Sporosarcina pasteurii: one gene and its partner. The protein of the gene in region 2 binds, or shares a complex with, the protein of the main gene of each other region. Links are inferred from orthologs where the notes say so. Each region holds a gene or a part of one and is shown on either strand. Other genes may lie near its edges. The genes, in order: rpsJ and nusB.

Region 1 (10,468 bases), 1.5 Mb from region 2 along the record:
GGGACATTAATTGCACCTCCATTCATTTGCTCAGTATTACCAAACGTAAGCGACGATCTCTCCGCCTACTTGCTTCGCACGTGCTTCCTTATCTGTTAGGAGACCGTGTGATGTTGAAACGAGGGCGATACCAAGACCATTTAAAACTTTAGGAACTTCGTTTGTTTGTGCATAAACACGAAGACCTGGTTTTGAAATACGTTTTAGACCTGTAATAACACGCTCGTTGTTTTGGCCATATTTCAAGAAAATACGGATGATTCCTTGCTTGTTGTCTTTGACGAACTCTACGTCACGGACAAAACCTTCACGTTTTAAGATTTCAGCAATTTCTCTTTTCATGTTTGAAGCAGGTACTTCCAGCTTTTCGTGACGAACCATGTTCGCGTTACGAATGCGTGTAAGCATATCTGCTACCGGATCACTCATTGTCATTCTATTGACCTCCTTCCCATATTTTGGGGATTACCAGCTTGCTTTTTTAACGCCAGGAATTTGTCCCTTATAAGCTAATTCGCGGAAACAAATACGGCAAAGCATAAATTTGCGATATACGGAATGCGGACGTCCACAACGCTCACAACGTGTGTATTCCTGCACTTTAAATTTCGCCTTACGTTTTTGTTTGGCTACCATTGATTTTTTAGCCATGATTTCGCCTCCCTCTCTTTTACTTCTGGAACGGCATACCGAACTGCTTTAATAACTCATGAGCTTCTTCGTCCGAGTTAGCAGTTGTAACGATGTTGATATCCATACCACGGATTTTAGAAACTTTATCATAATCGATTTCAGGGAAAATAAGTTGTTCTTTAACCCCTAGTGTATAGTTTCCGCGACCGTCAAATGCTCTCTTAGAAACACCGTGGAAGTCACGAACACGTGGCAGTGCAATTGATACTAATTTATCAAGGAACTCATACATACGCTCTCCACGTAATGTAACTTTTGTTCCGATTGGCATTCCTTCACGAAGACGGAAACCAGCGATTGATCTTTTAGCACGAGTAATTACTGGCTTTTGACCAGAAATCGTTGTTAAATCCTCAACTGCAGCGTCAAGCGCTTTTGAGTTTTGGACAGCATCACCAACACCCATGTTGATGACGATTTTTTCTACTTTAGGGACTTGCATTACAGATGTATATTCAAACTTGCTCATTAAAGCAGGTGTGATTTCTTTTTCGAACTTCTCTTTAAAACGACTCAATCCGAAGAACCTCCTTTCTCAGCTTTGATTACTTTTTTGCTAACCTGGTCAATGATTTCGCCAGATTTTTTCGCAACACGATATTTTACGAGGCAGTTTTCACCGTCGATTACTTTTTCTTCAAATGTGTATCCTACGCGTGTAGGTTCACCTGATTTCGGATCGATCAGCATGACGTTTGAAACGTGAATTGGAGCTTCAACACTCACAATTCCGCCTTGAGGGTTTTCCTGGTTAGGCTTCGTATGTTTTTTGACGATGTTAACACCTTCAACAAGCACGCGATCTTTCCCCGGGAAACCTGCTAAGATAACGCCATCTTTGCCTTTATCTTTACCCGAAATTACTCTTACTTTATCGCCTTTTTTAACATGCATTGTATCGCACCTCCTTGTTTGGAACTGTCAAATTAAAGTACTTCTGGAGCAAGAGAAATGATTCTCATGAAATTGTTGTCACGTAGCTCACGTGCAACAGGTCCAAAAATACGTGTTCCTCTTGGGCTCTTATCATCTCGGATGATTACGCATGCGTTCTCATCGAATGTAATATATGTTCCGTCATCACGACGAACTCCACTTTTCGTACGGACTATAACAGCCTTTACGACTTCACCCTTCTTAACAACGCCACCTGGTGTTGCTTTTTTCACTGAACAAACAACAATGTCACCAATGTTTGCAGTTTTACGTCCAGTACCACCAAGAACTTTGATTGTAAGAACTTCACGAGCGCCGGAGTTGTCAGCGACTTTCATACGGCTTTCTTGTTGGATCATTTAGGCTACCTCCTCTCGGATTATGCTATCCGAACTTTATTAAATAACGATTGCTTTTTCCACAATTTCAACGAGGCGGAAGCGTTTTGACTTAGAAAGTGGACGAGTTTCCATAATTCGAACTGTATCGCCCATTTTTGCTTCGTTCAATTCATCGTGGACTTGGAATTTCTTAGAATGCTTTACACGCTTTCCGTATAAAGTATGCTTTTTATACGTTTCGATCATAACAGTGATTGTTTTATCATTTTTGTCTGATACAACACGTCCTGTATAAACCTTACGTTGGTTACGCTCAGTCATGAATTGTACCTCCTTCATCAGTTATTGGCACTGATTTCTCTTTGACGTATTACGGTTTTCATGCGCGCAATCGATTTACGAACTTGACCGATGCGTGCTGTGTTTTCTAATTGACCTGTCGCCAATTGGAAGCGAAGGTTGAAAAGCTCTTCTTTCAGTGACTTTACTTCTTGCTCGATTTCTGCAGTTGTGAGTTCACGGATTTCTTTAGCTTTCATTAGATTCACCACCAATTTCTTCACGTTTTACAAACTTGCTCTTAACAGGAAGCTTGTGAGATGCAAGACGAAGTGCTTCACGAGCAACCTCTTCATCAACACCTGCGATTTCAAACATTACACGACCAGGTTTAACAACCGCTACCCAGCCTTCTACAGCACCTTTACCGGCACCCATACGAACCTCAAGAGGCTTTTTCGTATAAGGTTTGTGTGGGAAAATATTGATCCACACTTTACCGCCACGTTTCATATAACGTGTCATTGCGATACGTGCTGCTTCAATTTGGCGGCTTGTAATCCAACCAGCTTCAGTAGCTTGGAGACCGTACTCACCAAATCCAACTGTCGCGCCACCTTTTGTTTTACCACGTAAATTTCCACGGAATACGTTACGATATTTCACGCGTTTAGGCATTAACATATCAGTTGCCTCCTTCCTTTGTGTCCTTTAATGTCGGAAGGACTTCTCCTTTATAGATCCATACTTTAACGCCAAGTTTACCGAATGTTGTATCGGCTTCAGCATGTGCATAATCAATGTCAGCACGTAAAGTATGAAGAGGAACAGATCCTTCATTGTACCCTTCTGCACGAGCGATGTCTGCACCGCCAAGACGTCCAGAAACTTGTGTTTTAATTCCTTTTGCTCCAGCACGCATCGTACGTTGGATTGCTTGCTTTTGAACACGACGGAATGAAACACGGCCTTCTAATTGACGTGCAATGTTTTCAGCGACTAATTTCGCATCAAGGTCAGCACGTTTAACTTCAACAATATTAATGTGTACACGTTTGCCTGTAATTGCATTTAGCTTTTTACGGAGAGCCTCTACTTCAGACCCACCTTTACCAATGACCATTCCAGGTTTCGCAGTGTGAATTGAAATGTTTACACGCTTTGCAGCACGTTCGATTTCAACTTTCGATACAGATGCATCGATTAACTGCTTATCAATAAATTCACGAATTTTCAAGTCTTCGTGCAATAGTGTTGCATAATCTTTTTCTGCATACCATTTCGATTCCCAGTCACGGATGATACCTACCCGTAAACCATTAGGATTTATTTTTTGACCCACGAATTATCCCTCCTTCTTTTCTGCTACCACGACAGTGATGTGACTTGTACGCTTGTTGATCGCACTTGCACGCCCCTGTGCGCGTGGGCGGAAACGTTTCATAGTCGGACCTTCGTTAACATATACTTCGCTAACAACTAAGTTCTCGACGTCCATTTCATAGTTATGCTCAGCGTTTGCGATTGCTGATTGTAAAACTTTTTCTACAACCGGAGATGCCGCTTTTTGCGTCAGGCGTAGAATTGCCACAGCTTCACCGATTTTCTTCCCTCGGATAAGATCAACGACTAAACGGACTTTGCGAGGAGCAATACGGACTGTGCTGGCAGTAGCTTTTGCTTGTTGCATCAGAATAACCTCCTCTCAATTAGCGACCTGTCTTCTTGTCGTCGCCACCGTGATTTCTAAATGTACGTGTAGGTGCGAATTCACCTAATTTATGACCAACCATATCTTCTGTGATGTAAACAGGTACATGTTTACGACCATCATAAACTGCAATCGTTTGACCGATGAATGATGGGAAGATTGTGGAACGTCTTGACCAAGTTTTAATAACTTGCTTTCTCTCTGATCCTTTTTGTGCATCTACTTTTTTCATTAGATGATCATCTGCAAAAGGTCCTTTTTTCAAGCTGCGGCCCATGTTAGAACCTCCCTCCCTGTTTGTACTACGGTCCAGTCATTGAACCGCAGTGCGTATAATTTACTTCTTACGACGACGAACGATGTACTTATCGGATTTATTGGATTTCTTACGCGTTTTGTAACCAAGTGTTGGTTTGCCCCATGGTGAAAGTGGTGAAGGCATCCCGATACCAGTACGTCCTTCTCCCCCACCGTGTGGGTGATCGTTCGGGTTCATTACAGAACCACGGACTGCTGGACGCTTACCTAACCAGCGTGAACGGCCTGCTTTACCAATATTAATAAGTTCGTGTTGTTCGTTACCAACTTGACCGATTGTTGCACGGCAAGTAGCTAAAATCATACGTACTTCACCAGATTGGAGACGTACAAGAACATACTTTCCTTCACGTCCAAGAACTTGTGCTGATGTACCAGCTGAACGAACGAGTTGACCACCTTTTCCTGGCTTCAATTCGATGTTATGAATTGTTGAACCCATTGGAACATTTTCAAGTGGTAATGCGTTTCCTAATCTTGCATCTGCGTTTGGACCTGACATAAGTGTCATTCCAACTTCTAGACCTTTCGGAGCCAGAATGTATCTTTTCTCTCCATCTGCATAGTTAATTAATGCGATGTTTGCTGAACGGTTTGGATCGTATTCGATCGTAGCAACGCGTCCTGGAATGTCATCTTTTCGACGTTGGAAATCGATGACACGGTATTGGCGTTTGTGTCCGCCCGCTTGATGACGAACTGTAGTTCTACCTGTATTGTTACGTCCGCCTTTACGAGTAATTGGCTTCAATAGTGATTTTTCTGGCTTATCTGTTGTAATCGCAGAGAAATCTGATGAAGTCATATTACGACGTCCGTTAGAAGTAGGCTTGTATTTTTTAATCGCCATTTTTTGTCCCTCCTTATAATATTTCATGTAACTTAGTCGTTACGTTTTAGATTTCGAAAAGTTCGATATCGTTTGAATCAGCAGTTAATGTAACAACCGCTTTACGGCGTTTGTTTGTGTAACCTGCATGTCTTCCCATACGCTTGAACTTTCCTTTGTAGTTCATGACGTTAACTTTTTCTACTGTAACATTGAAGACTTCTTCGACAGCGTCTTTGATTTGAGTCTTGTTTGCGCGCGTGTCAACTTCGAATGTGTATTTGTTTAAGTCCATTTGCTCAGAAGAACGCTCGGTTATGACCGGACGTTTCAAAATTTCACGTGCTTCCATTAACCAAGCACCTCCTCTACTTTTTCTACAGCTGCTTTTGTCATCACAAGTTTTTCGTGTCCAACGAGGTCTAACACGTTGATACCTTCAGCAGTGATAACAGTTACCCCTGGGATGTTACGAGCAGATAATGCTACTGTTTCATCTAGGTTAGCAGTAACAAATAATGCTTTCTTTTCAATCGAAAGATCTGTTAATACTTGAACAAACTCTTTTGTTTTTGGTGCATCAAATTTTAGTTCATCAAGAACGATTAAGTTCTCTTCACGTACTTTTGATGATAGTCCTGATAAGAGCGCTAGTCTACGAACTTTTCTAGGTAGTTTGTATGCATAGCTTCTTGGTGTAGGACCGAATACAACACCGCCTCCGCGCCATTGTGGTGAACGGATCGAACCTTGACGAGCACGACCTGTACCTTTTTGACGCCATGGCTTGCGCCCACCGCCCGAAACTTCTGAACGGTTTTTCACTTTGTGGTTACCTTGACGTAATGATGCACGTTGTTGGACCACTGCTTCAAACAATACTGCTTCATTTGGCTCGATGCCGAAGATTGCTTCGTTTAGTTCGATGTCGCCAACTGAAGAACCTGTTTGACTTAGTACCGATACTTTAGACATTCTAACTTCCTCCTTCCTTTAATTACTTGTTCCCTTTGATTGCGCTGTTCACTTGTACAAGTGATTTACGTGCGCCTGGAACATTACCTTTAACTAGTAATAAATTACGCTCTGCGTCAACTTTTACAATTTCAAGGTTTTGGATTGTTACTGTTTTTGTACCCATGCGTCCTGGAAGTTTCTTTCCTTTAAATACACGCTGAGCATCAACAGAACCGATTGAACCTGGTGCGCGGTGGAAACGTGAACCATGGCTCATAAAACCAATTTTAAATCCGTAGCGTTTAACAACACCTTGGAATCCTTTACCTTTTGTAACTCCTGTAACGTCGATTACATCGCCTTCTGCAAATGTATCAACTTTGACTTCCTGACCAACCTCGTGTGCGTTAACGTCCATTCCACGGAATTCGCGGATGAAGCGCTTAGGTGCAGTTTCAGCTTTTGCAACATGTCCTTTTTCTGGCTTGTTTGCAAGCTTATCACGTTTGTCATCAAATCCTAATTGTACAGAATTGTAACCGTCCGTTTCAACCGTCTTCTTTTGTAAAACGATATTTGGAGTAGCTTCAATTACTGTTACTGGGATAAGATCGCCGTTTTCAGCAAAAATTTGCGTCATACCGACTTTTCTTCCTAAGATTCCTTTGGTCATTCGTCACACCTCCTGTAATATTCATAAATTTTCTATAGATTATAGTTTGATTTCAATGTCTACGCCTGATGGTAAATCTAGTTTCATTAATGCATCGACAGTTTGTGGTGTCGGATTAACGATATCAATCAAACGTTTATGCGTACGCATTTCGAACTGCTCACGTGAATCTTTGTTTACGTGCACGGAACGAAGCACTGTGTAAACTGACCTTTCAGTTGGTAGTGGAATCGGACCCGATACACTAGCACCTGAACGTTTTGCAGTTTCTACGATTTTTTCAGCTGATTGATCTAAGACACTGTGATCATAAGCTTTTAAACGAATACGAATCTTTTGTTTTGCCATTACTTTCCCTCCCTCTCGCCTAATTAATAGACATTCTCCACGAAAATTTCCCACATACCCGCCATGGCAATGCGGCCGGGTGTGTCGGCAACCTCTCGCTTCATCGCAGTCAAAGAGCAACATTCAACATTATACACAAGGAAAAAGAATTCCGCAAGTCTTTTGGCGAAATTCCTTTCAATGCTTTATATATTATAATAGGATTGCCTTCGATATGCAATACCTAAGCGAGTAGTCTAAACATTACTATTATTTTAACCGAAAAACAAGATGGTCAACCACCCGAAAATGAGCAGCGGAATATTGAAGTGAAGAAAGGTAGGTACACATGTATCCCATATATGATTATGTTGACCATCTACGTTCAATCCTGCCGTTGGGCCAAGCGTGGAGTCTGATGCTGGTGAACCTGCATCTCCCAGTGCACCTGACGTACCAATCAAAGCGATTGTTGCCATTGGTCCAAAACCAAATGCAACACTAAGTGGAACGAATATCGATGCGATGATAGGAATTGTTGCAAATGAAGAACCTATTCCCATCGTAACAACAAGCCCTACTAATAACATTAAAAATGCAGCTAACGCTCTATTATCACCAAGTATCTGACTTGTATTTTCAACTAGCGAAAGGATATGTCCTGTTTCTTGAAGAACAGCTGCAAATCCATTCGCTGCAATCATCACAAATCCGATAAACGCCATCATCTGCATGCCTTCATTTACTAAACCATCTGCTTCTTGTCTTTTTAAAGTCCCTGTAATATATAAGATAACAATCCCTGTAACTGCACCGGCTATCATAGATTGAGTTGGGATTTGAATTGCTAGCGTCCCAATCAACGCAACAACAGTGAAGATAATATTACGTTTTTTGATCTCGAAGTCCTGTAAATCAATACCCATCGACTCGTCTTTATAATCCCGTGGCTTGCGATACGAAATAAATATCGCAAAAAGTAATCCTACTAAAAGTCCTGCGACTGGTAGTGCCATCGCCTTCGGAATATCTGCCATATCAATCGGCATGCCTGCAGCTGCCATTTGCGTTGCAATAATTTCCTGAAAGATAAAACCGAATCCGTACGGCAATATGATATATGGCGTCGTAAGTCCGAACGCCAACACACAAGCAATAAGTCTTCTATCAATTCTCAACATGTTTAAGACTTGTAAAATTGGTGGTACCAATAACGGAATAAATGCAATGTGTATTGGGATTAAGTTCTGCGAGAACACAGCCATTAATAATAACACGAGGATCACAAGCACTTTCACTAATGATTTACGACCTCCATTGCTATCTTTATTCATAATCCGTAACATTGCATTAACGATTAACTGAGGAATGCCTGTTTTTGAAATAGCCACTGCAAAAGCACCTAATAGCCCATAACTAAGCGCAATTGTTGCCCCCGCTCCTAGTCCGCCACTAAATGATGTAATCGTCTCTTCAACAGTAAGGCCACCAGCTAGTCCACCGGTTATTGCACCTATGACAAGTGCCAATACGACATTCACTCTCATTAAACTTAAAATCAACATAACTAGCACCGCTAATATAACTGCATTCATCTATATTTTCCCCTCCCAATAAACTTCATCATGCTAAAGTGTTAAAGTGTATTATTAATTTATCAAAGGATAGGAAATCTGTCAATAAGTATTACAAGTTTCCTTGAATATTTTTACACTAATCTAGTCAGATGTAATGAGGAAGTATTGTATTTTGGGTTGATTTTGAGGAATTATACAGTCGTCAAGTCAACATATTTGCGCATTAAAAAAACTCCCACCGGCGCCGGCGGGAGTTTTATATTTAAAATTATTTTACGATTGAAGTTACAACGCCTGAACCTACAGTACGTCCACCCTCACGGATAGAGAAACGTGTACCTTCTTCAAGTGCGATTGGTGCAATTAAATCTACTACCATTTCAATGTTATCTCCAGGCATAACCATTTCTACGCCTTCTGGAAGTTCGATAACACCAGTTACGTCCGTTGTACGGAAGTAGAACTGTGGACGGTAGTTAGAGAAGAACGGCGTGTGACGGCCACCCTCTTCTTTTGAAAGAACATAAACTTCTGATTTGAACTTAGTGTGTGGAACGATTGAACCTGGCTTAGCAAGTACTTGTCCACGTTGGATGTCTTCACGTGCTACACCACGAAGTAGTGCACCGATGTTGTCACCAGCTTGAGCATAGTCAAGTAGTTTACGGAACATCTCTACACCTGTAACAGTTGTAGATTTAGCTTCTTCAACGATACCGATGATGTCTACAGTGTCACCAACAGTTACTTCTCCACGCTCAACACGTCCTGTTGCAACTGTACCACGACCTGTGATTGAGAATACGTCCTCAACAGGCATCATGAATGGCTTCTCAGTATCACGTGGTGGTGTTGGGATGTACTCGTCAACAGCAGCCATCAGTTCAATAATTTTATCTTCGTATGCTTCGTCACCTTCAAGTGCTTTAAGCGCTGAACCTTGGATTACAGGAATGTCATCGCCTGGGAAGTCATACTCAGATAGAAGATCACGGATCTCCATTTCTACTAACTCAAGTAGTTCTTCGTCGTCAACCATGTCACATTTGTTCATGAATACAACTAGGTATGGAACGCCTACGTTTTTAGAAAGTAGGATGTGCTCACGTGTTTGTGGCATTGGACCATCAGCTGCAGATACAACTAAGATACCGCCGTCCATTTGTGCTGCACCAGTGATCATGTTTTTAACGTAGTCCGCGTGACCTGGGCAGTCAACGTGTGCGTAGTGACGGTTTTCAGTTTCGTACTCGATGTGAGACGTGTTGATTGTGATTCCACGCTCTCTCTCTTCTGGCGCGTTGTCAACTTGGTCGTAAGATTGTGCTTCTCCACCTAGTCTTTTCGCTAGAACTGTTGCAATTGCAGCTGTAAGTGTAGTTTTACCATGGTCAACGTGACCAATTGTTCCGATGTTCGCATGTGTTTTTGAACGATCAAATTTTTCTTTACCCATTATGGAAAGCCTCCTTAAGTATATGAAAGTTTTTTATTTTTATAGGTACTGGAGATTAATCCCCAGTCACCTATACTCTATAGCTTATTTATACTGAAAACAAGAGTGAATTACAATTATTCAGCAGTATTCTTTTTAATAACTTCTTCAGCGATCGATTTTGGAACTTCTTCATAGTGGTCAAATACCATTGAGAAGACTCCGCGACCTTGTGTGTTAGAACGCAATGAAGTTGCGTATCCAAACATTTCAGCAAGTGGAACCATCGCATTAACTAATTGTGAGTTACCACGTGCTTCCATTCCTTCAACGCGACCACGACGAGCAGTAACGTCACCCATAATATCACCTAAGTATTCCTCAGGGATTTG
Region 2 (16,692 bases):
TTCTGTCCCTTTAACCGTTGTAAATATTTCTGCTTTGCCAACCTTTACGTCTCGTTGGTGCATAATCTGTAATGGTTCGGATAACACTTCCTTGTAGGAGTTATTCCATGAACCAAATATTCCATATACACCATTTTTATGAATCTTTCCGAGTGTTCCCTTATCTTTGACAATCGTGGAAATTTTATATCCAGGATTTCCTGGTGAGCTCTTTCTAATTTGCTCAATTTCCGATAAATGAATGGTTCCATCTTTGAATGATGGGGGTGATTTGAATGAACTATCAATAATTTGATGGCCGAGTGCACCGTATGTTTTCTTCTCAGGATCAACATACGTTAAGGTTCCTGTGCCTTCTGTGCTATCTTTTAGGAATGGAAGTAATTGTTTCAATGCTTCGTTATCCGATCGGACTGTAAGTGTTTCCCCATTTCTAGTCAGTAGAACTGAGATATCTTCTTTATTTCCAACTCTTGTTAATGCGTCTTCAAAATTTTCAACATTCGATATGATGGCACCATCTACTTGTCCGATTAGATCTCCAGCTTTCAACCATTCATCTTTGCCAAGTAAAACATCATTCGTTAGAAAAACACCTGACAAATCCATTTTAATACCGATTGAATGCCCCATCGGAATCAGTGATTTGTCATTTGCGGACGCGATACCCGAATTGACTGGCAAAAACATTAAGACGACAGAAAACGATACCATCAACTTAAACTGCTTACTCCATCCCATGTTTCACCTCCTAAGAATTAAGATACTATTGGTATGTCCGTTAGGCGAAATCTTATGAGAGGGTAAAATAAGCAATTAAGGAACGTGTTAGCGATTTCATAAAAACCCTTATTAAATTCATTAAGTTTTAAGTCAAATAATGCTATTTCCATATATTACATAATACAAACATCAATAAAGTTGTCTCTTGTTACATTTTTTGTAAAGTTTTTTTGCGTTCAGCAGCTAATGAAAGTAACTCCTCGGCATGTTTTAATGTTAACTCTGTTGTTTCAGCACCAGATAACATACGAGACAGTTCATTAGTTCTTTCTTTATCATGAACATTTTCGATTGATGTCATCGTACGCTCATTTTTCACTTCTTTTTTTATGAGATAATGTTGATCCGCCATTGCAGCTACTTGAGGTAAATGAGAAATACATAGCACTTGGGAGTGTCTGGCAACCATTGCAATTTTTTCTGCAATTGCCTGTGCTACTCTTCCACTAACGCCTGTATCCACTTCATCGAAAATAATTGATGTAACGCCTTGATGCTTCGAGAAAATTGTTTTTAAAGCCAACATTAAACGTGACAATTCTCCTCCTGATGCGACGGCTACCAGTGGCTTTAAAGGTTCGCCCACATTCGTTGCGATATGAAAAGCCACTTCATCATAACCATTGACGTCAAATTCATTTGCCTTTTTTTGTGTAATCATCACTTTAAAGGATGCTTTTTCCATATGTAATTGCTGAAGTTGTTCCATAATCGCTGCTTCTAAACGTTTAGCAGCTTCAATACGAATTATCGATAATTCCTCTGCCTCAACTTCCAAGTCTTTCATAATTTGAGCAAGTTTAACTTGATCTGCATGGAGTCTTTCATCTCGATTCATTAATTGATCTAACTCATCTGCAATCTTATCCCGATAAAGTAAAATGTCCTCTATCGTTTGCCCGTACTTTCGTTTTAATGATAATAGCAATGCGAGCCGTTCTTCCACTTCATTAAGTCTTGCAGGATCAAATTCTAAATCGTCGATAATGTTTTTCAACTCGTACCCAGTCTCCTGGAGTGCGTAAAAACTATTGGCCACAGTCTCATAGTGGGGGGATAATTTTTTATCAACGCCAGTAGCATCTTCCAAATCACTCATCGCTGCTCCAACCCAGTCTAACGCATGTGTGTCTCCACTTATTGCTTCGTACGCAGTGTTTAAACGTTCGTATAGTCTACTGAAGTTTTGCAGTTTACGCTGTTCATCTTCAAGTGCTTCTTCCTCACCAATCGTTAGGTTTGCGTTATTAATTTCGGTCAGTTGGAAAGAATATAAGTCAATACGCTGGGCAATTTGCTGCTCGTTTTCATTTGCAGTTTCAAGCTTTTTCTTTAACTTAGTATAGTTTGAGTAAGTTTCTGTATAACTATGATAAGCTTTCTCCATTTTCTTTCCAGCAAATTGATCAAGTAAATGAATATGTCTACGCTCATGCATTAACTCCTGGTTTTCATGCTGGCCATGGATATCAATTAAGCTCGCCCCAACTTCACGCATGATTGCGATTGTAACGAGCTTTCCGTTAATACGACAAACACTTTTTCCGTTCGCATTAATATCGCGTCGTAATATAATGGTCTCTTCATCGGCTTGTATACCGAAATTTTCTAGCGTACGTAGCACAGGATGTGTAGGGTCTTCTATCATAAAGAGACCTTCTAGTTCCGCCCTATCTGCCCCGTGTCGAATAAAGCCTTGGGATCCTCGACCACCTGCCAAAAGCTGAACAGCATCTATAATAATAGACTTCCCTGCCCCTGTTTCTCCTGTTAGCACTGTAAGACCTTTTTTAAAAGATACGTCTAAATGTTTAATGATTGCGAAGTTTCTTATTGTAAGTTCATTTAACAAGTTTGCTCACCACTTTCAAAGCATCGCAAGTAATTTTTCTCTTACATTGTCTATATACGATTCATCTTTACAAATAATTAAACAAGTATCGTCTCCGCAAATTGTCCCTAGCATTTCATCCCACTTCAAATGATCGAGTAAAGAGCCTATTGCCTGGGCATTGCCCGGTAACGTTTTTAATACTAAAAAGTGCCCTGCACCATCTATACTAACAAAAGCATCCGTTAACGCACGGTGAAGTTTTTGCTCGGTATTGTATTCGTGGATTCTAGGCAAGCTATATTTGTATCCGCCAGATGCTGTCGGTACTTTAATCAGATGCATTTCTTTAATATCACGAGAAATTGTCGCTTGCGTGACGTCTACACCGGCATCTTTTAAACTTTGTACAAGTTGATCTTGCGTTTCAATTTCGTATTTCGAAATAATATCACGAATACGAATATGTCTATGTCCTTTATTCATATAAATTCCTCCTAGTTCGGCATCGGAAATAATTTCTATTTAGTATTTGCGTTAGGTATGACAAAGTTTGCTTATAATATAGGAAAAGCGCGCAAAAAGCGCGCGCTAATTTAACTCTTTGTAAGCCTTAGAAATGAGCGCATCAAACATATCGGCATTAAAATTTCTTTCAGCTGTTTCTTCGGCTCTTAAATGAAATAGAAATTCGATATTCCCTTCTCCCCCTGTGACAGGTGAGTAGGAAGCGTCGTGTAATGTATAGCCTTCTTCGTAGGCAACTTCTGCAACTTTTTCCAACACTTCTAAATGAGTTGATCGTTCCCTCACAACGCCTTTCTTCCCAACTTTTCCTTTACCTGCTTCAAATTGAGGTTTCACGAGCGCGATTACATCGCCTCCGTTTACGATAATGTTCTTCAATGCAGGTAAAATTAAGCTTAATGAAATAAATGATACATCAATCGTAGCAAATGAGGGCAATCCATTCTCGAACATGTCGGTCGTTGCATATCTAAAATTCGTCCGCTCCATCACAGTAACTCGCTCATCTTGTCTAATTTTCCATGCTAACTGGTTATAACCGACATCTAATGCATAACAATGTTTCGCGCCATTTTGTAAGGCACAATCCGTAAATCCACCCGTAGATGCACCGATATCAAGGACAATTTTATCTTCCACTGTCACATCAAAGACTTCCAATGCTTTTTCAAGCTTGAGACCGCCTCGACTCACGTATTTTAACGTATTTCCTTTTACAGTTAACGGAGCATCGACAGCTATTTTTTCCCCTGGTTTATCAATTCGCGTCTCTTCTGAATAAACAATCCCTGCCATGATTGAACGTTTCGCTTGTTCACGCGTATCAACTAAGCCTCTTTTCACTAATAGAACGTCTATGCGTTCTTTCGGTTCACGCTGACTCATACACTTTCTCTTTTCAATATATATTTTTTAACTAAGTCATGTACATTCATAGCTAAATTTTCAGAAGTCATTCCGATTTCAGCTAATAACTGTGGTACATCTCCATGCTCAATAAATTGATCTGGTATTCCCATTCTCTCAATCGGCGCAGCATTATAAGATACATCATGCGCGTATTCTAATACCGCGCTCCCAAAACCACCGGCAAGTACAGCTTCTTCTACTGTTATAATTGGTATTTCTTGACTGAATAATTCGTCAAGCATCTTGGTATCGAGTGGTTTGATGAATCGTGCATTCACCACCATGACTTCTATTCCTCTTTCCGACAACAAATCTGCGGCATCTAAAGCCATTGGTATACTTGTACCAAAAGTTAAAATAGCCGCATCTCCACCACGACGCAAGACTTCCCAAGTTCCAATAGGAATTGGCTGTAAAGTTTCATCTAGATGAACTCCTAAACCATTTCCACGCGGATATCGAATTGCTATCGGTCCATCATTATAATCCATTGCAGTTTTCACCATATGCTGCCCTTCATTTTCATCTTTAGGCATCATAATGACCAAATTCGGCATATGACGTAAAAACGCAATGTCATAAACGCCCTGGTGTGTTTCTCCATCTGCGCCTACAAGACCAGCTCGATCAATTCCGATAACGACATTTAAATTTTGTCGAGAAATATCGTGAAGCATTTGGTCGTAAGATCTTTGTAAAAATGTCGAATAAATCGACAGAAAAGGCTTCATACCTTGAGTTGCAAGACCTGCCGCCATTGTTGTTGCATGCTGCTCCGCAATTCCAACGTCAAAAAAGCGTTCCGGGAACTCTTCTGCAAAAGCCTCTAATTTCGAGCCGACTGGCATTGCCGGTGTAATGGCTACAACTCGCTTATCATCCCGCGCAATTTCGCTAACAGTATCAGCAATCAAGCCGCTCCATGACGGCGCAGATGCTGTTGACTTCACAAAATCGCCCGTTTCAATTTTATACGGACCTGTCCCGTGCCAAGTACCGATTTTATCGTTTTCAGCAGGACGATACCCTTTCCCTTTTTTCGTAATCACATGAAAAAGAATTGGCCCTTCCATTTTTTTGGCATAATTTAAATTACGTTCTAAATCTACAAAATCATGGCCATCAACTGGACCAAGATAAGTGAAACCTAGTTCTTCGAAAAAGACCCCTGACACCAGTAAATATTTTAAGCTGTCTTTTACACGTTCAGCAGCCGTAGCAACTTTACCACCAACTGCTGGAATCTTTTTCAAAATATACTCTAACTCATCTTTCGCTGAGTTGTATTTTCCAGCAGTACGAAGTTTTCCTAAGATGGAGTGTAAAGCGCCTACGTTTGGGGCAATGGACATTTCATTATCATTTAAAATCACAATCATATTCGTTTTCTCGTGTCCAATATGATTTAACGCTTCTAGCGCCATACCGCCCGTTAACGCACCATCACCGATAATCGGTAATACGTAATTGTCTTCTCCTTTAATATCACGTGCAACTGCCATCCCCATTGCAGCCGATAAAGAAGTCGAACTATGGCCCGCTTCCCAGACATCGTGTTCACTTTCGTCCATTTTAGGAAATCCGCAAAGCCCTTTATATTGTCTTAACGTATCAAATTCACTTGCCCGTCCAGTTAGAATTTTATGAACGTATGCTTGATGACCGACGTCCCATAAAAACTTATCATTCGGACTATCAAAAAGTTTGTGTAGAATTAATGTTAACTCTACAACGCCAAGGTTTGGACCAATATGACCACCAGTAACAGATAATTTCTCGATTAGGAAGGAGCGAATGTTAGTTGCAAGTTCTTTCAATTGCTCATTATCGAGCTGTTTAATAAAAGATGGATTGTTAATTTTTGTAAGATCCACCACTATCACACACCTTCACAAATTAATAACGACGTTCATTGTTATCCTTCATCTCATTATAACAACTGAAACGCTCAGTACAAGAATTTCAAGTTAAAAATTCCGTTCTACAATATAGTCTGCAAAGAGCGCTAGTAAAGAATCGTCCTTTTCTAAAAAGGCTAATGATTGTTTCGCTAGCGAATGATGGTGCATCAATTGTTTTTTAGCACCTTCAAGCCCTAAAACAATAGGATAAGTTGTCTTTTCACTCGATTCGTCACTTCCAGCGTTTTTACCTAATTCTTCGGTTGTTGATGTCACATCTAAAATGTCATCTTGAATTTGAAAGGCAAGTCCTATATTTTCAGCATAGACTTTAATCGCTTTCATTTTTTCGGCTTCTATATCTGCAAGTATGCCACCCGCCTCGATACAATAGGTAAGTAGCGCACCTGTTTTATTTAAATGAATTAATTCTAAATCTTGTAATGTTAAACTTTTTTTCTCGCCCTCAAGATCTAAAACTTGTCCAGCGACCATCCCTTTTGCACCAGATGCAATTGCTAATAAACGAATCAATTCAATACTTTTTTCTGGACGTATATTCGGTAAACTAGCTAATGTTTCAAAAGCAAGTGTTTGTAGTGCATCTCCAGCAAGTATCGCCATCGCTTCACCGTACACTTTATGATTCGTCGGTTTTCCTCGACGCATATCGTCATCGTCCATGCTTGGTAAATCATCGTGTATAAGAGAGTATGTATGAATTAGTTCAATCGCTGCTGCGACTTCCAATGCATGATCCGCATGAACGTCTAGGTCTTCAAGTGTTGCTAAAACTAGTAATGGGCGAATTCGTTTTCCACCTGCATGAATTGAATACAACATAGACGATTGTAAACTCTCTGGAATATCTTTTTTCATTAAAAGCGTATGTAAAGTATCGTTAATTCTCGGTGTGTGCGCTTCAATAAATTGCTCTAGTTTACCCTTCATCATTGTCTGCACCTTTTGTCGGTTCGAAAGGTTCTTTTTCACCGTTCACATCAATAATAGACATTAATTGTTTTTCAGCATTTTGCAATTTCCCTTGACAGAACGCAGACAATTCCATTCCTTCTTTGTAGAGCGTAATTGCGTCTTCTAATGGGACATCGCCGGCTTCAAGTTTCTTTACAACTTCTTCTAATTTAAGCATTGCTTCTTCAAAGCGAATTGGCTCCTCTTTCAATTAACTCTCCTCCAAGTCATCTTTATGAATTGATTTTATCATAGCTTTTGCGGTACCATCTTGCATTTTTATGTCGACCGTACTACCGACCTCTAATTTTTCTACTGATTTTTGAACTTTTTCATCTTGATAAACGATGGAATAACCCCGTTCTATGACATGTAAGGGATTTAATGAAGTTAACATTCGTACAGTTGACGAAAAACGATTTTGGCGTTGTTTTAAGTCATGTGTAGATGTTGTCATTAACCGATTCGTTAACACACTTATCTCACGGGCGGCCTCATTGACGCGGTACATTGGGGACATCGTTTTTAATCGATTGGTTAATCGTTCTAATTGGACTTCATCTCGCTCAATGATGGATTTGGGACTTCTCCTTAACCTCTCATCCAGATGAATGTGCTTTTCGATAAATGGTCGATAAAGTCGTTCAGGGAATTGGAGTGGATATGAGGTTTGAAGCGTTGTTAATCGTTTTTGTTCATGTTTTATTTTATAAGAGAAGGCACGATACAATGCACGTTTTCTATCGAGTGTTCTATCTATCAATTCTTCTCGTGATGGAACGGCTAATTCTGCAGCAGCTGTCGGCGTCGGTGCTCTTTTATCCGCAACAAAATCTGCAATCGTCGTATCCGTTTCGTGTCCGACAGCACTAATTACCGGAATGCGACTAGAAAAAATAGCCCGCGCGACAATTTCTTCGTTAAATGCCCACAAATCTTCAATAGACCCACCACCACGTCCAACAATAAGGACATCGATGCCACTATAACGATTCGCCTGTTCAATTGCCTCGACAATGGATGGTGCTGCTTGCGAACCTTGGACAACGGCTGGAAATAAGAGTATTTCAGCTAATGGGTAACGCCTTGAGATTGTCGAACAAATATCTTGTATCGCTGCACCTGTTTGAGCTGTTACAACACCGACCGTAGCGGGGTAAGTAGGTAACGGAACTTTCCATTTTTCATTAAACAATCCTTCTTGTTCCAGCTTTTCTTTCAATTGTTCAAACGCAAGATATAGTGCACCAATTCCGTCCGGTTGCATCGTTTGGACATAGAGTTGATATTGTCCGCTCGCTTCATAGACAGAAACATCCCCTATAATGAGTACGTTCATGCCATTTTCTGGTCTGAATTTTAATTTGAGTGCGTTCATTTTAAACATAACTGCACGAATACGACTTTTGTCATCTTTTAAAGTGAAATAAATATGTCCACTCGGATGAAGCGTGACGTTTGAAAGCTCTCCTTTCACGTACACTTGCCGTAAATGTGGATCCGCATCGAACTTTCTTTTCACATATTTCGTTAATGCTTGGACAGTTAAATATGGATTTTTTGTCACTTGTACGCCTCCTCCTTGAACGGATAGAAACGCTGTTCTACTTTATGAAGAACAGCGTTTCATACACCTTGATGTTATTTATCTTCGTGTTTTCCCGAAACGCACACCCGTTCAGCACTGAGTAGTGTGTTTTTGAGCAACATCGTAATCGTCATCGGTCCTACTCCACCAGGTACTGGCGTTATCAGTGAAGATTTTTCTTTCACATCGTCAAAATCTACATCTCCACATAACTTTCCGTTTTCATCTCGGTTCATACCGACATCAATCACAACGGCGCCTTCTTTCACATGATCCGCTTTAATAAACTTCGCCATACCAATTGCGACAATCAAAATATCAGCTTGCTTTGTATGGTGTGCTAAATCTTTTGTTCGGGAATGACAATAAGTAACTGTTGCATCTCGCTGCAATAATAGTTGGCCCATTGGTTTACCAACAATATTACTGCGTCCAATGATAACGGCATGCTTCCCTTTGATTTGTGTATTTGTTCGTTCAAGCAATTTAATGATTCCGTAAGGTGTACAAGACAAATAAGCATTTTGACCAATGATCATCTTTCCAACATTCACCGGATGAAAACCGTCCACATCTTTCGCTGAATCAATGGCCAAAATCACACGATTTTCATCGATATGCTTTGGCAAAGGTAATTGCACAAGGATTCCATGAATCGTATCATCGTCATTTAATTGGGCAATACGTTCCAGTATTTCTTGCTCACTTACCGTAGCTGCCAACTGAATCAACTCGGATTTCATACCTGCTTCAACACTTGATTTTTGTTTGTTTTTAACATATGTATGAGAAGCAGGGTCATCTCCTACAATGATTACTGCTAGTCCAGGAGTACATCCTTTATTTTTAAGATTTTGTACACGCTCTTTAATTTCTTCACGAATGATATTCCCTATTGCTCTTCCATCAATTAATTTTTCGTCCACTCGTATGTCCTCCAGATCAGTTACTTATTTGTCGTAAATTTTGATAGTACACCGTTAACAAAACGACCCGATTTTTCATCACCAAATGTTTTACTTAGCTCGATTGCCTCATTCATAATGACACGTTCAGGAGCCTCTTCACTATACTGCAATTCAAATACCGCAAGTCGTAAAATAGTTCTTTCTATTTTGGGCAAACGATCTAGCGACCAGTTTTCCAAGTTTTCTGTAAGGGCAGCATCTATTTCCTCTCTATGCTGCATAGTACCGCGCACTAAGTGTTCATAGAAGTGATTCGATTCTTCTTTTACAATAAAAGCAATCGCCTCTTCTATTGATAAATCTAGATTATCTAATTGGAAAAGCGTTTGAATCGCTTTTTCTCGTGCAACTCGTCTGTTCATCTTCATTTCTCCTCTACTGTTGCTTTCCGGCATTATCATATCATATCCATAAGTTTCCGGATACAGTAGACTTTTTATACTTCCTAAAAAGAGTTTGTCCAATAAGTACGAAAAAGTAGAGGGAGAGAACTTATAAATAAATTCTCCTCTACTTTTGTTGTGTACATTTGACAGACTGATGACCTCATACTGTTTCGGATTCTATGCCAGTAATATGAATATTTACTTCTTTTGTTTCAAGTGAAGTCATATTGTAAATTGCATTGCGTACTTGTTTTTGAATTTCAAATGCAACTTCACGTACTGAAAAACCATATTGGACGACACAATAAACATCTACCGTTAGGCCATCTTCTGACCAACTTGTTTTTACGCCTTTACCATGTTGTGTGCGTCCTAATTTTTCAGCAACACCAGTGGCGAAATTTCCTCTAGTATGCGCGACACCTTTTACTTCATTCGTCGCAATGCCGATAATGACCTCAAGTACTTCTGGAGCAAGCTGAACACGCCCTAATGCTTCATCTTCGGATGGTGCCATTCCGACAAATGAAGGCATTTCTTTATCTGCCATTTTCAGTTGTCCTCCTTTTACTTCATTATGTCATATTTCTCAAGAAACTTCGTATCAAAGTCCCCTGATTTAAACACTTCATCGCCCATCAATCTAAAATGAAACGGAATTGTTGTTTCAACACCTTCAATAATAAACTCATCCAGTGCACGTTTCATTCTTAAAACTGCTTCTTCACGAGTATCAGCGTGAACAATTAGCTTGGCAACCATAGAATCATAAAATGGTGGAATTGTGTAACCGGTATACATTGCCGAATCAACACGCACACCAAAACCACCTGGCGGCATATACATTTCTACTTTACCCGGTGAAGGCATAAAGTTGCGCGCTGGATTTTCTGCATTTATCCGACATTCAATCGACCAACCGTTTAACTGAATATCATCTTGTTGTAATGCCAGCTTTTCGCCTGATGCAATTTTAATTTGTTCTTTTATCAGGTCAACACCTGTAATCATTTCAGTAATCGTATGCTCTACTTGAATACGTGTATTCATTTCCATGAAATAGAACTTGTTATTAATGTGGTCGAAAATAAACTCAACGGTTCCCGCGCCCTCATAATTAACAGCTTTTGCAGCTTTGACAGCTGCTTCCCCCATTTCTTGACGAAGTTCAGGTGTAATTGCTGGTGATGGAGCTTCTTCCACTAGCTTTTGCATACGGCGCTGAATAGAACAATCACGTTCACCTAAGTGAATCGTATGACCAAATTGATCTGCGAGCACCTGTACTTCAACGTGGCGGAATATCTCAATATATTTTTCAAGGTAAACGCCTGGATTACCAAATGCAGCCGCAGCTTCTTTTTGTGTAATCTTTACACCTGTAATTAACTCTTCTTTATTGTTAGCGATACGTATCCCTTTACCGCCGCCGCCAGCAGTTGCTTTTATAATGACTGGGAAACCAATCTTTTCAGCAATCTCAAGCGCTTCATGTTCATCAGCTACGATACCTGTTGAACCTGGAACGATTGGAACACCCGCTTCACGCATAGTTTCACGCGCAACGTCTTTCGTCCCCATTCTTGAAATGGCATCGGAAGTAGGTCCGATAAATTTAATATTGACTTCTTCACATAGTTCAGCGAAACTTGCATTTTCTGCAAGAAACCCGTATCCAGGATGAATGCCATCACAGTCGGTTAACTTTGCTGTACTAATGATATTTGAGAAATTTAAATAGCTATCCGTCGATAACCTTGGGCCGATACAATACGCTTCATCTGCTAACTCTACATGTAAGGCCTCTTCATCAGCTTCTGAATAAACCGCAACTGTTTCAATCCCTAATTCTTTACATGCGCGGATGATGCGTACTGCAATCTCTCCACGGTTTGCAATTAATATTTTCTTCACAATCCATTCCTCCTTAGTTTGTTTTTACAAGGAAGAGGGGTTGTCCATATTCGACAAGCTGGCCGTCCTTCACAAGAATTTCTACAATTTCCCCTGAAACTTCCGCTTCAATTTCATTGAATAGCTTCATAGCTTCAACAATACAAACGACAGACTCGTCCGAAACTTTATCTCCAATTTTCACGTATGCATCAGCTTCAGGTGAGGATGCTGCATAGAACGTTCCAACCATTGGAGACGTAACTTCATGCATAGACTCATCATGTACAACTTCTACTTCTGGTGCTGCTTGTATTTCCTGTTGAACCGGTTGTGGTTTTGCCTCTACTTTAACTTCCGGTACTGGTGTAACAACCGGCTGTGCTTCTACTTGTTCAACTTGAACAGGTACGACAGTCTGCCCATTGCTTCCTTTTTTCAAGACAACTTTTGTATTGTCTGCTTCGTATGAGAACTTTTCGATCGAAGACTTATCAATTAACTTAATTATTTCTCGAATTTCTTGGATTTTTAACATGTCCCATTCTCCTGACTAAAAATATTTGATGCTCCCCTCTATTTTAGCTGTTTTCTTTCAAATTTGGAATACATATCATAGAAATGTTGTAAAATCATAAGAAAAAACCAAAAAAACATAGCAACTTTTGTCGAATCGGACCTTTTTCCGTCTTCTTCAACACGTTCAATTGCTATGTTTACAATTTAGTTTTTTATTTTCATGGTATCATTTTAATTTTTTTCGTTTCCTTCATGAATCTCCTTTAAAATCCACCTTTACTTTTTTAGCATCTTCCCAGTTACTCATAACAAGATGTGTAATTTCACTCGCTTGTTTATTAGAGTGTCCATCTTCGGATAAAACTGTAACTGTAACATTATTCCCTTCAGCACGAACGAATGCATCCGCATACCCTAATGCGATAATTTGCATTTCTAGTAAGGATTCCGCTGATTCTTGTTTGACAAGTTGAGCCATCTCATCAAATACTGCATTCTTTTCTGCCGAATCTTCAGTTGCATTTAATTTTGAAGTCAATTGTTCTTGTATTTGACTGCGCTCATCACGAACTTCCATTCGCATCGTTTCAAATAAGTAACTTTCTGCAAAAACCGGTTGTTTATCAGCATTGCCAGTTGTTTCCGTGATCGTCGCTGGATTATCGGAATCTCCAAAAATAGTAATTCCATCAAATGGCATTGGCGATTTCTTGTTCAAGTAGTAGATTGAGATAACCGCTACAAGGCTTAATAAAGTTAAGAACCATACTGTACGCTTATTTGTTTTCATTCTGTTTCCTCCCCATTTTTCATTTCGACGATGACAATTTGATGTTCTGGTAATTGCAGAACAGTTGCTAATGTTTTAGATAATAAATTTTGAATGACTGGATCTCCCCCACCTTCTGCGACGACAAGAATGCCTTGGATAGGTTTTGAAATTTTCTCCGTCTTTGTCTGGGAAAGAGAGAAATAATTGGAGAGCGGATCTTCTTTGTCGGAGTCATTATTATGATAGTAAATAGCCACTTTTCCAACGCCTTCAATCTTCATTAGTGCTTGTTCTAGCGCAACTTCTTCTCTTCTATCCCCCTCAATCGTTGACTTCCCTCCTCCGATTCCCCATACGTTGGTATTTATAATCATGATAACGAGAACTAATAAGGTTCCGAAAAAAACGGTTTGGATTTTTTTTGTTGGTTTTTGCATAATATCCCCATTTTCATTCGTTAAGGCATCTTTCTTCGTCATCAATAATTCATTTTATGCTAGCTCATAGATTGCTATGACCAAACAAAGAGAATACTGATCGGATAATCCATAAACCAATTGCCAACTTCACAATTGGCAAAAACTTCTCTTCGGATTCTTCAGGAAGTAGAAGCAATAAAATGGACGTTAATAACGAAATCGAAAGAATGCCAATTAAAAATTTTCCACTTGTCCACCTCACTTTGCGACGGTTAATAATTTGACAAGTATAATAACGAAAATTGCAGTGTAGATGAATGCAAACGCAAGCAGAAATGAAATCGCACATAAAACAAGTAGTGTTTTTCCGATATCATCGAGTAACCCTGTAATATCTTCATTTGTAAATGGTTCTACAAGCGCCGCAATCCATCTGTAAAACAATGCTGTTACTAACGTTTTTAAAGAAGGGACCAGTGCAACTGTCCATACCGCAGAAATAATCCACCCTCCTACAAAAACAGTGACCCCCGAAGAATAACGACCAATCGAGCCAATACTTTCGGTCATAAACGAACCAATAATCGGTATGTTTTGCTGGATTAGTTCTTTAACAGGCTCACTCGCGATACCAGAAAGCGCCCATGACATTGTCCCCCCTACAGTAATAAATATTGAATAAGCAGTCACCACGGCCGTTACCGTTCCAAATAATGTTGTACGTATTAATTCAGCTAAACGTGTGAACGGTACATCAGGTAGAAGTCTAGTTGCAACATCTAATAATAATGCCGTTGCTAATAGCGGAATAAGTAATTTATCTGCCAACAAAATAGATCCATTTGCAAATAAGAGCATTGCCGGTTGAAAGTTTAAAAAGTTGAACGTCCCACCTGCCGCTAAAATAGATGCTGTAATGATCGGATAAATTCCTATGAACATGGACGACAACGAATAAGCGACATTTCGAATTAAGATAAAATGTTGAAAGGCAGGTTGCAATGCCACTGAGATCACGATGAAAAATAAAATGATTCTCGTCCACTTTTTAAATGACGGAAAAAGAAAATCAATGAAAAGCGCCATAAATGTCGATAGAATAATGATGGCAAAACTTGAAATAATAGATCCGAGTATCGAGTCTAAAAAGGTAATCATACATATACCTGTCCGTTCATTTTGTAATAAGTGCTGATAATATATCGATGACTTCAGCTGCTTGATTCATCCACAATAATAGGATGGTAATTTTGACTGCAAAGTGGGAAATTTTCGCAAGAGATGCATACCCAGCATCCGCAATATGCGACGAAATTAATTCTGAAAGATAAAATAAAATGGCACTTCCAACTAGCAAAGAGACATACGGATTTGGAAGTGCTTCAAACTGTTGCAACAAAGTCCTTCCAAACGGAAAAACAACGGTTGTTAAAATAATGGTTAGCACAAGAAAGAATACTGCTGTATACAACAAAGGTTGTAACTTTGGCACCACGAACGAAATTGTTAGCAGCAACAAAAAAACGACAATCACTTGAAATAATGTCACCATTAGAACGACATCGCCAACCACTGGAAAAATTCGGATATTTCAATGAAGAAAACTCTCAGAAAGCGTAGGAGCTCTGCTGTAATATAAATATACGCAAAGATAAATAGAAAAAAAGAAAAGTCTTTCTTTCCTGTCTGCTCAAAAAACACATGCAATATTCCAATGACTAAACCGATACCGGCAATCCTAAGTAAATCATTTAGCTCCATCCGCTACTCCCTCCATACAACAAGACTATGTCGTTTTTTCAAGTCTTAGAACAGAAAATAAAAGGCTTTATGGTATTGATTGAAAAAATTTGGGCAACAAAAAAAGCAACCTATACGCTAGGTTGCTTTTCACTTTATTTATTAATTTTTATTATAAAATTAATCAAGCGCGTGAAACATATTCGCCTTCTTCTGTATTGACCACTAGTACATCACCTTGGTTTACGAAAAATGGTACTTGAACTGTTAAGCCCGTTTCTAATGTAGCTGGCTTCGAACCACCGCTTGCCGTGTCACCTTTGATGCCAGGCTCAGTTTCAGTGACTTCAAGTTCTACTGTAATTGGTAATTGAACCCCAAGTACTTCTCCTTGAAATTGAATGACATGTACTTCCATTCCTTCTTTTAGGAATTTCAATTCATACTCGAGTTGAGTTTCAGATAGTTCAAGTTGGTCGTACGTTTCATTATTCATGAAGACATGGTCAGAACCATTCGCATATAAGTATTGCATTTTAACATTATCAATTTGGGCTCTTTTTACTCGCTCGCCGCCACGGAATGTTTTCTCGTTAATGTTGCCATTACGTAAGTTACGAAGCTTCGAACGAACGAAGGCAGCACCTTTACCAGGTTTAACGTGTTGGAATTCGATTACACGCCAAATGTCTCCGTCCACTTCAATAGTTGCACCTGTTCTAAAATCGTTCACTGAAATCATTGTAATTCCTCCAATAAAAATAAAATTATAGTATGAGTAATTCTTTCGTTGCGAATGTTAATCGTTTATTGCCGTCCTCCGTAATCACGATATCATCTTCAATACGAACGCCGCCAATTTCTGGCAAGTAAATACCAGGCTCTACTGTCACAACCATATTTGGTTCTAAAACAGTTTCGGATCTGAATGACAATGCTGGTCCTTCATGTACTTCGAGTCCGATGCCATGCCCAGTAGAATGCCCAAATGCTTCACCATATCCTTTAGAAGCAATATACTCTCTAGCAATTCGATCCGCTTCAATACCTGTCATACCCGGTTTAATACTTTGTAATGCACGTTCCTGCGCCTCAAGTGTTACAGCATAAATTTCTTTCAGCTTTTCAGATGGCTCACCGACAGCAACGGTTCTTGTAATATCAGAGATATACCCGTTGTAAAGCGCGCCGTAATCCAATGTGACGAAGTCTCCCGACTCAATCACTTTATCTGTCGCAACACCATGAGGAAGTGCACTTCTTAATCCCGACGCCACAATAATTGAAAATGATGAAGAAGTCGCCCCTTGTTTTCTCATGAAAAACTCTAACTCATTTGAAACGTCAAGCTCTGTAATTCCTGGTCGAATATAGTCAATAATATGTTGGAATGCGTCATCCGCAATTTTAGCTGCTTGTTGTAAAATCTCAAGTTCCTCGGTAGTTTTGACCATGCGAAGCTTTTCAACAATTCCTGAAA

Evidence for each region.
Region 1: the proteins of nusB (region 2) and rpsJ are in contact, whole or in part, in a solved structure (PDB 3D3B), measured with the Escherichia coli proteins. The link is inferred for Sporosarcina pasteurii from one-to-one orthologs.

What each region holds. Positions count from the first base shown.
Region 1 is NZ_CP160452.1:3,110,082-3,120,549, forward strand. What follows is about bases 5,432-8,360. They hold rpsJ (30S ribosomal protein S10), read right to left. Parts: upstream 7,086-8,360; coding sequence 6,777-7,085; downstream 5,432-6,776. Other genes in these bases: rplW (50S ribosomal protein L23), read right to left, coding at 5,432-5,459; rplD (50S ribosomal protein L4), read right to left, coding at 5,459-6,082; rplC (50S ribosomal protein L3), read right to left, coding at 6,105-6,737; AB1H92_RS15215 (Na+/H+ antiporter family protein), read right to left, coding at 7,340-8,360. In the rest of the region: rplF (50S ribosomal protein L6), read right to left, coding at 1-7; rpsH (30S ribosomal protein S8), read right to left, coding at 37-435; AB1H92_RS15140 (type Z 30S ribosomal protein S14), read right to left, coding at 466-651; rplE (50S ribosomal protein L5), read right to left, coding at 671-1,210; rplX (50S ribosomal protein L24), read right to left, coding at 1,207-1,587; rplN (50S ribosomal protein L14), read right to left, coding at 1,620-1,988; rpsQ (30S ribosomal protein S17), read right to left, coding at 2,028-2,291; rpmC (50S ribosomal protein L29), read right to left, coding at 2,309-2,509; rplP (50S ribosomal protein L16), read right to left, coding at 2,499-2,933; rpsC (30S ribosomal protein S3), read right to left, coding at 2,935-3,591; rplV (50S ribosomal protein L22), read right to left, coding at 3,595-3,939; rpsS (30S ribosomal protein S19), read right to left, coding at 3,959-4,237; rplB (50S ribosomal protein L2), read right to left, coding at 4,298-5,128; more of rplW, read right to left, coding at 5,175-5,431; more of AB1H92_RS15215, read right to left, coding at 8,361-8,659; tuf (elongation factor Tu), read right to left, coding at 8,910-10,097; fusA (elongation factor G), read right to left, coding at 10,214-10,468. UniProt on the Escherichia coli protein: Involved in the binding of tRNA to the ribosomes. Part of the processive rRNA transcription and antitermination complex (rrnTAC). The complex forms an RNA-chaperone ring around the RNA exit tunnel of RNA polymerase (RNAP).
Region 2 is NZ_CP160452.1:1,559,700-1,576,391, forward strand. Bases 8,154-11,142 are described here. They hold nusB (transcription antitermination factor NusB), read right to left. Parts: upstream 9,846-11,142; coding sequence 9,462-9,845; downstream 8,154-9,461. Other genes in these bases: xseA (exodeoxyribonuclease VII large subunit), read right to left, coding at 8,154-8,494; folD (bifunctional methylenetetrahydrofolate dehydrogenase/methenyltetrahydrofolate cyclohydrolase FolD), read right to left, coding at 8,569-9,441; AB1H92_RS07220 (Asp23/Gls24 family envelope stress response protein), read right to left, coding at 10,030-10,419; accC (acetyl-CoA carboxylase biotin carboxylase subunit), read right to left, coding at 10,437-11,142. Outside these bases: AB1H92_RS07170 (SpoIVB peptidase S55 domain-containing protein), read right to left, coding at 1-741; DNA repair protein RecN, read right to left, coding at 932-2,635; ahrC (transcriptional regulator AhrC/ArgR), read right to left, coding at 2,651-3,100; AB1H92_RS07185 (TlyA family RNA methyltransferase), read right to left, coding at 3,206-4,027; dxs (1-deoxy-D-xylulose-5-phosphate synthase), read right to left, coding at 4,024-5,925; AB1H92_RS07195 (polyprenyl synthetase family protein), read right to left, coding at 6,019-6,903; AB1H92_RS07200 (exodeoxyribonuclease VII small subunit), read right to left, coding at 6,893-7,138; more of xseA, read right to left, coding at 7,139-8,153; more of accC, read right to left, coding at 11,143-11,786; accB (acetyl-CoA carboxylase biotin carboxyl carrier protein), read right to left, coding at 11,797-12,300; AB1H92_RS07235 (SpoIIIAH-like family protein), read right to left, coding at 12,532-13,071; AB1H92_RS07240 (hypothetical protein), read right to left, coding at 13,068-13,532; AB1H92_RS07245 (stage III sporulation protein AE), read right to left, coding at 13,731-14,630; AB1H92_RS07250 (hypothetical protein), read right to left, coding at 14,647-15,024; AB1H92_RS07255 (SpoIIIAC/SpoIIIAD family protein), read right to left, coding at 15,024-15,233; efp (elongation factor P), read right to left, coding at 15,397-15,954; AB1H92_RS07265 (Xaa-Pro peptidase family protein), read right to left, coding at 15,980-16,692. UniProt on the Escherichia coli protein: Part of the processive rRNA transcription and antitermination complex (rrnTAC). The complex forms an RNA-chaperone ring around the RNA exit tunnel of RNA polymerase (RNAP).